2 linked regions of the Chloroflexus aurantiacus J-10-fl genome follow. Each later gene encodes a partner of the first gene's protein in a complex. Links are inferred from orthologs where the notes say so. Each region holds a gene or a part of one and is shown in the gene's direction. Other genes may lie near its edges.

Region 1 (3,893 bases):
GAAAGACCCGCTCACCCGGCCACCAGAGGCAGTACAGCGCGACGTGCGTTACGGATTGGTAAGCCGCGAAAAGGCGCTGAACGATTACGGCGTCGTCCTCCGCGACGATCTCACGATTGACGAGGCAGCTACCGAAGCCAAACGCGCCGAACTGGCAGCAGCACGCGGCGAAATTAAAGGCTTTGACTTCGGGCCACCGCTGGAAGAATTGCTGGCCAATGCCGAAGCCGAAACCGGTCTCCCGGCACCGCGCAAGCCGCAACCGGTACGCTGGGCCATGGCTCGCGCCGCTCGCCGCGAGCGAATGGCGTCGGCGCAGCAGCAGGCTGTAACTGCCGACTGATAGTTGCCAGAATTATGGGGGTGACAGGATATCCACCAGGGGATGGTACCATCCCGCTGCCTGTCACCCCAGCCTCTGCTGTTCGGCAGCATAACTAGAGAGCTTTCACAGCGGTTCAAGCAATTATTTCCTGCACCCTCTCCCCCGTATCTGGCGGAAGGAGGATATTGTTCATGGCCGATTACGATCATCTCACCGCCGACTACCGCCGGCACGGCCTGGCCGGACGGGTCGGCTTTGGCACCTCGCCGGCTTTACTGGTTATCGACTTCATCAAAGCCTACACCACGCCCGGATCGCCCCTCTACGCTGCGCCAGGCGTACCCGACGCGGTGCGGGCCAGTCAACCACTGCTGGCAGCAGCTCGTGCAGCGGCGATCCCCATCATCTACACCACGGTCGCTTACGCCAGTGATGGCCGTGATGGTGGTATCTTCGTCCAGAAAGTACCGGCACTCCGCCAGCTCACCCACGAATCACCGCTTATCGCCATCGTCGATGAACTTGCGCCGCAACCAGATGATCTGGTGATCGAAAAGAAGTATGCCAGCGCCTTCTTCGGTACCCATCTTGCCGCAACGTTAACCGCATTACGGATTGACACACTGATCATGATCGGCTGTTCGACCAGTGGCTGCATTCGGGCCAGTGCAGTTGACGGCATGCAACACGGATTTCGGGTCATTGTACCCCGTGAGTGTGTCGGTGATCGCGCTCCGGAACCCCACCTCGCCAACCTCTTCGACATCGATGGCAAATACGGTGATGTGGTCAGCGTGAGCGAGGTACTGGCGTACTTGCAGCAGTTTGCCGGCTGAGAGCGTATGCTGCGTCAAAAAAACCAAAGGCCGTGGCATAACCACGACCTTCAGCACAGCAGGAGGGGGGAGATGAATTGTGGTGGAGCGAAGGGGATTCGAACCCCTGACCTTCTGCGTGCAAAGCAGACGCTCTACCAACTGAGCTATCGCCCCAAAATAAGAGAGAATAGAGAGACATTCTCTATTCTCTCCTGGTTGGTGGGCGTAGGTGGACTCGAACCACCGACCTCAATCTTATCAGGATTGCGCTCTAACCTGCTGAGCTATACGCCCTCACAACGCCGAAGAGTATAGCACAGCCTGGGGATCATGTCAAGTCATGCGAAATCCTTGACAGTAACCGGTTTCTTGTGGTACTATCCCCAACATCCGCACAGGAAAAGGTAAACATAACAAAGCAGAGGCATGGTCACGTTCGCCAGAAATTCAGTGCGACACCGTAACAGAGGATTAATGTATGGCTCCATTGCTAGAAGTTCGTGACCTGCGCACCTATTTTCACACGCAGGACGGCATCGTCAAAGCAGTTGACGGTGTTTCTTTTTATGTCAATCGCGGCGAAACCCTCGGCATCGTGGGCGAGTCGGGGTGCGGTAAGTCGGTTACATCGCTCTCCATTATGCGCCTGATTCCCAGTCCGCCGGGCAAGATTGTCGGCGGGCAAATTTTATTTGACGGCGAAGACCTGCTCCAGGCCAGCGAAGAGGAGATGCGCCACATCCGCGGGAATCGGATCGCGATGATCTTTCAAGACCCCATGACATCACTCAATCCTGTCTTGACGGTAGGGCGTCAGATTACCGAGTCGCTTGAATTGCATCTCAAGTTGAGCAAAAAAGAGGCACGTGACCGGGCCATTGAGTTGCTTGATATGGTCGGGATTCCCTCGGCCAGCAAGCGCCTCGACAATTATCCGCATCAGTTTTCGGGTGGCATGCGGCAACGGGTGATGATTGCAATGGCGCTGTCGTGCAATCCTGAATTACTCATTGCCGACGAGCCTACCACTGCCCTCGATGTGACGATCCAGGCCCAAATCCTTGAGTTGATCAACCGCCTGCGTGAAGAGCTTGAGACAGCGGTTATTCTGATCACCCACGATCTCGGCGTGGTCGCCGGTATGACTGACCGTGTCACGGTAATGTATGCCGGCAAGGTGGTCGAAGAGGGACCAACGAGCGAGATCTTTGCCAATCCACGGATGCCATACACGATTGGATTGCTCCGTTCAATTCCGCGGCTCGATGAAGAGCGTGGTCGTCGCCTGACACCCATTCGGGGTCTTCCACCCAATTTGATCGACCTTCCCCCTATTTGCCCCTTCAGTCCACGCTGTGATTATGCACGTGAAGAGTGCCTGGCAAGCGTGCCGGAATTACGCAGCGTTGGCACCGATCATCGAGCGGCCTGTCATTTCGACATTACGCTAGAGACACCTGTTCCGCGAACGATGACCACCGATGTGGCGGCTTGATAGATGAGGCGATGCATGACTACGCTGAAACAATCATCCGGTGAATACCTCATCGAGATCAAAGATCTCCGTATGTACTTCCCGGTAACGCGCGGAATTATCTTCCAACGACGGGTTGGTACGGTCAAGGCGGTCGATGGGGTGAGCTTTAGTATCAAACGCGGCGAAACGCTCGGTCTGGTCGGCGAGTCGGGATGTGGCAAGAGTACAACCGGACGTGCAATTCTGCAATTGTACCGACCAACCAGCGGTCAAGTGTTGTTTGAAGGTACCGATCTAACCAAACTGAAGGGAAATGCGCTACGCCAGATGCGGCGTCGGGTGCAGATGATCTTCCAGGACCCCTACGCCTCGCTCAACCCGCGCATGACGGTTGGTGATATTATTGCCGAACCGATCCGGGTTCACAAACTACGCGAAGGGCGCGCCGTGCGTGAACGGGTCGAAGAATTGCTGCATCTGGTTGGCTTAAACCCCGCCTTCGCGAATCGCTACCCACACGAATTCTCCGGTGGGCAACGTCAACGGATTGGTATTGCCCGTGCGCTGGCCGTCGAACCAGACTTTGTGGTCTGTGACGAGCCGGTATCCGCGCTCGATGTCTCCATCCAGGCCCAGGTGGTCAATTTGCTGGAAGAATTGCAGGACAAACTCGGTCTGACGTACCTCTTCATCGCCCACGACTTGAGTGTGGTCAACCATATCTCTGACCGGGTAGCGGTGATGTACCTGGGTAAGGTGGTCGAACTGGCCGAAGGGCCAAAGCTCTATTCGATGCCACTCCATCCATACACCCAGGCACTGCTCTCGGCGGTACCAATTCCCGACCCGAAAGTGGAAAAGCAGCGACGCCGGATCATTCTTGAGGGTGACGTACCCAGTCCGCTCAATCCGCCACCTGGATGCCATTTTCACACCCGCTGCCCGATTGCCATTCAAAAGTGCAAAGAAGAAGAACCGCCCTTCGTGGATTACGGAAATGGCCATTTTGCCGCATGCTGGCGTGCACGCGAAAGTATCACGCTGATGCCGGAAGTGGCACGCAAGCAAGCCGAGGCCGTCGCCGCACGCATTGCTGCCGATGCCGGCAAGGTGAAGAGCATCTCGCACGAGCATTAAACGTGCATTGACGACCATCATCGGTGTCATCACGCACTGGATTGGTTGCCTTACCCGCTCGTTATGCGCGTGTCGCAGCGTTTGGAGTGCGGCAGCCATGCTGCCGCACCAGCCGTGCTTCGTGCCAGGCGCGTGG
Region 2 (3,728 bases), 1.7 Mb from region 1 along the record:
ACGGCACGTAACTTTGAATACGCCTGGAAGCGTCTGGCCGATCCTGAGACTGCCGGTGAGTACCAGTCGCTGCCGTGTGGCATCATCAAAGGCTACAGCGAGTACAGTGCCGCTGCGTGCCAGGGTCTGTCGATGGAAGAGGTCATGCAGCTCGATCTCGAGAAGCTGCGCGACGAATTTGGCGTCAAGGCCATCGATGACTACACGCTGCAGATCGAGCTGGTCGCACCTGCTCCCTACTTCCTCAGCATGGCAGCCCTCTGGATTGGCGCACCGGTGCGTGAGGAGGATGTTGCGAAGGGTGACGACTGGTGGTACTACCCGGAAAACTACATCGGTAACGGCCCGTTTGTGCTCAAGGAGTGGGAGCACGACAGCAAGGCAGTGTGGGAGCCTAACCCCAATTACGTCGGTCCGCTGGGTCCGGTCAAGCTCAAGCGGGTTGAGTACTACATGATCACCGACGGTCAGGTAGCGTTCCAGGCTTATCAGAACGGTGAGATTGACATCCTCGGTGTGGGTGCCGAAGACCTGGCAACCGTTCAATCTGATCCCGTCTTGAGCAAGGAAGTAATTGACGTACCCGGTTCGTGTACCTTCTACTTCGGCTTCAACCTGGCGAAGCCACCGTTTGACAACAAACTGGTGCGGCAGGCATTTGCCCAGGCGCTCGACCGTGAAGCGTATGTACGCGATGTCTTCCAGGGTCTGGGGACACCGACCTACAGCTTTATTCCACCCGGTTTTCCTGGGTACCAGCCTGATCTGAAGCTGTGGGAGTTTAACCCGGAGAAGGCGAAGCAGACGCTCGCCGAAGCCGGCTATCCGGATGGGCAGGGGCTGCCTGAAATCCGGCTTACCTATTCAGGTACGGCACGTAACAATGCTCGCTTCGAGTGGGTAGCCAACCAGTTCAAGCAGAATCTGGGGATCGATGTGATCCTTGATCCGATTGATCCGACAGCCTTTGCTGCGGCCACCAAGGACAATCCGCCGCAAATGTTCTCGCTCGGCTGGTGCGCCGACTACCCCGATCCGCAGAACTGGATCTCGTTGTTCCAGACCAACGGTCTGCTCAGCGCACGGGTGAACTACTCGAACCCGCAACTTGATGAGCTGGTGCGCCAGGCTGACGTTGAGCAAGACCCGGTGAAGCGGGCCGAACTGTACGCTCAGGCGCAGAGGATTCTGGTCGAAGATGCACCGGTGGTCTTTATGCTCAACAACGGTGGGCCGGTACTGGTGAAGCCATACGTGAAGGGTATCACACCTGACACCATCACCCCACTCGATTACTGGCTTGGCTTCTTCAACCTGCCCAACGTTGATGTCCAACCATAGTCGGCGTTCCTGAAGCCCTATCGGTGGCGCGAGATAACCTGCTCGCGCCACCAGAGCATGCCTATGACAGCCTATATCATTCGGCGCATTCTGTGGAATATCCCCGTTCTCATCATTGTTGGCTTTATTACCTTCGGTATTGCCAAGCTAACACCGGGTGGGCCATTCGATACCCAACCTGAACGGCGGCAGCTCTCGCCGCGGGTTGAAGCAATTTTGCGTGAGCGCTTTGGGATGGATTTGCCGTTCTGGCGGCAGTTTACCCGCTATATGTTTTTTGATATTGTGCCCGATACGCGCACCGGTGAATGGAAGATTCAATGGGGTGCCATTGCCGGGAATCTCGGCCCAACCTACGCTTCACGCGGAGCGCGGACGGTACAGCAGGAATTGTTTGAAGGCACACCATCCCGACCGAGTAAGTTTTATTATTCGGCACGTCTGGGGTTGCAGGCACTGGCCTTTGCCGTTGTGTTTGGCATTCCGCTTGGTATCCTGGCAGCATTACGACAAAATACCTGGCTTGATTATCTGCTCTCACTCTCATCAACCATCTTTGTTGCGTTGGGAACACTGATTACCAGTCTGATTCTGGTCATTATCTTTGCCGTCATCCTCAACTGGTTTACGGTTATTCCAGACTGGAATGATCCGATCAAGCCGTGGGTCTTGCCAACCGTCGCGCTTGGTTCGACCAGCATGGCATTCATTGCCCGCCTGACGCGGGCCAGCGTGCTGGAAGTGAAGCGTCAGGACTATATTCGCACTGCGCAGGCAAAAGGACTGGCCGGCCACGTGATTATCTGGCGTCATATGCTGAAAAATTCGTTACTGCCGGTGGTGACTATTCTGGGGCCGGCGCTGGCCGGTTTGATTACCGGTACCCTGTTTGTTGAAACTATCTTTCAGGTTCCCGGTATGGGTCGCACCTTCGTTGACGCCATCGGTAAGCGTGACTATTCGATGATTATGGCCGGATCGCTCATCTATGTCTTTTTCCTGGGCATTGCCAATTTACTGGTCGATATTGCTTACGGTATTCTTGATCCACGTATTACCTACAAGTAGTGAGGAACAGTGTGACTTCATCGGCCAGACCACTGACAAATCCTATCGACCTTCAGAACTTAAATACGAAACCGCGTAGCTTGTGGTCAGATGCACTACGCCGGCTGCGCCGTAATCGGGCCGCAATGGTAGGGTTGCTGGTTATTGTGCTGTATGTGATTGTTGCAATTGCCGCACCGTGGCTGGCACCCTACAACCCTGTTCAGCAAATCCCGAACAACAGTTTACGTCCACCGGCCTGGGTAACCGATAATCCGGCCCGGATGGGGGTGCCGGAGCATCTGCTGGGCACCGATACCCTGGGCCGCGATGTGCTATCGCGCTTAATGTATGCGATCCGGGTCTCGCTGATTGTCGGGATTGTGCCACAATTTGCCATTCTGCTGATTGGTGTCACCATCGGCTTAATATCGGGCTTTGCCGGCGGTTGGCTCGATAATCTGTTAATGCGGTTTACCGAGATTGTAGCCGCCTTCCCGGATTTGCTGTTCATCATCGCGTTATCAACCGCATTTCGCGAAACGTGGCTGGGCCGTACCTTTAATGGCCTGTTGCTGATTTTCATTGCGGTGTCGCTGGTCAGTTGGACCGGCATTGCCCGGCTGGTACGCGGTCAGGTGTTGTCGTTGAAGGAGAAGGAGTTTGTAGAGGCGGCCCGCACCATCGGCGTGCCTACGCTGGCCATCCTCTGGCGGCATATTTTGCCCAACACTCTGGCTCCGATCATTGTGTCCACGTCGTTTAGCATTCCGGCGTTGATCAGCGCCGAAGCTGTACTGACTATTCTCGGTGTCGGGATGCGCCCCTCGCTCGATCCCGATAATCCGTTCCCTACCAGTCTGGGTGTGATGCTGACTGAAGGCTACAACAATCTATCATCCGGGCCGTGGTTGCTCAGCTTTCCGGTGATTTTGATCGCCGGTCTGATGCTGTCGTTCACCTTCCTCGGCGATGGATTGCGTGATGCGCTCGATCCGCGTGAACGGTAAGAGAGCAGGTTCCCTCGCCGTGGGTGGCAGAAGCGTAGCAGCAGCATTTCCGCCCCGCACGCAATGCTGCACATTTCGGAGAGGATACCGTTGCCAGATGGGATTGCCCGTGGTGCATGGGTATGCTGCGGCAGCCACGCTGCCGCAGCAGCCGTGATCACGATCAGGTACGGGGGCAGCGGGAACCATACGTCACCGCCGGTTCCCGCCCCCAGACCCCTCAATACAACCGTACCTTGTAACCAACCTGCTTGAGCAGCTCGCTGGCAATCACGTGGCGCTGAATCTCATTGGTACCCTCAAAGATGCGGGTTACGCGGGCATCGCGGT

What was found.
Region 2: the proteins of CAUR_RS11845 (region 1) and CAUR_RS05380 are in contact, whole or in part, in a cryo-EM structure (PDB 8Z21), measured with the Escherichia coli proteins. The link is inferred for Chloroflexus aurantiacus J-10-fl from one-to-one orthologs.

What each region holds. Positions count from the first base shown.
Region 1 is NC_010175.1:3,075,788-3,079,680, reverse strand. Bases 648-3,629 are described here. They hold CAUR_RS11845 (ABC transporter ATP-binding protein), read left to right. Parts: upstream 648-1,621; coding sequence 1,622-2,638; downstream 2,639-3,629. Other genes in these bases: CAUR_RS11840 (ABC transporter ATP-binding protein), read left to right, coding at 2,654-3,629; CAUR_RS11860 (N-carbamoylsarcosine amidohydrolase), read left to right, coding at 648-1,161. In the rest of the region: CAUR_RS11865 (hydantoinase B/oxoprolinase family protein), read left to right, coding at 1-343; more of CAUR_RS11860, read left to right, coding at 517-647; more of CAUR_RS11840, read left to right, coding at 3,630-3,757; CAUR_RS11835 (hypothetical protein), read left to right, coding at 3,781-3,893. UniProt on the Escherichia coli protein: Part of the ABC transporter complex OppABCDF involved in the uptake of oligopeptides and of the ABC transporter complex MppA-OppBCDF involved in the uptake of the cell wall murein tripeptide L-alanyl-gamma-D-glutamyl-meso-diaminopimelate.
Region 2 is NC_010175.1:1,420,735-1,424,462, forward strand. Bases 590-3,406 are described here. They hold CAUR_RS05380 (ABC transporter permease), read left to right. Parts: upstream 590-1,404; coding sequence 1,405-2,409; downstream 2,410-3,406. Other genes in these bases: CAUR_RS05375 (ABC transporter substrate-binding protein), read left to right, coding at 590-1,341; CAUR_RS05385 (ABC transporter permease), read left to right, coding at 2,421-3,398. In the rest of the region: more of CAUR_RS05375, read left to right, coding at 1-589; CAUR_RS05390 (acyl-CoA dehydrogenase family protein), read right to left, coding at 3,619-3,728. UniProt on the Escherichia coli protein: Part of the ABC transporter complex OppABCDF involved in the uptake of oligopeptides and of the ABC transporter complex MppA-OppBCDF involved in the uptake of the cell wall murein tripeptide L-alanyl-gamma-D-glutamyl-meso-diaminopimelate.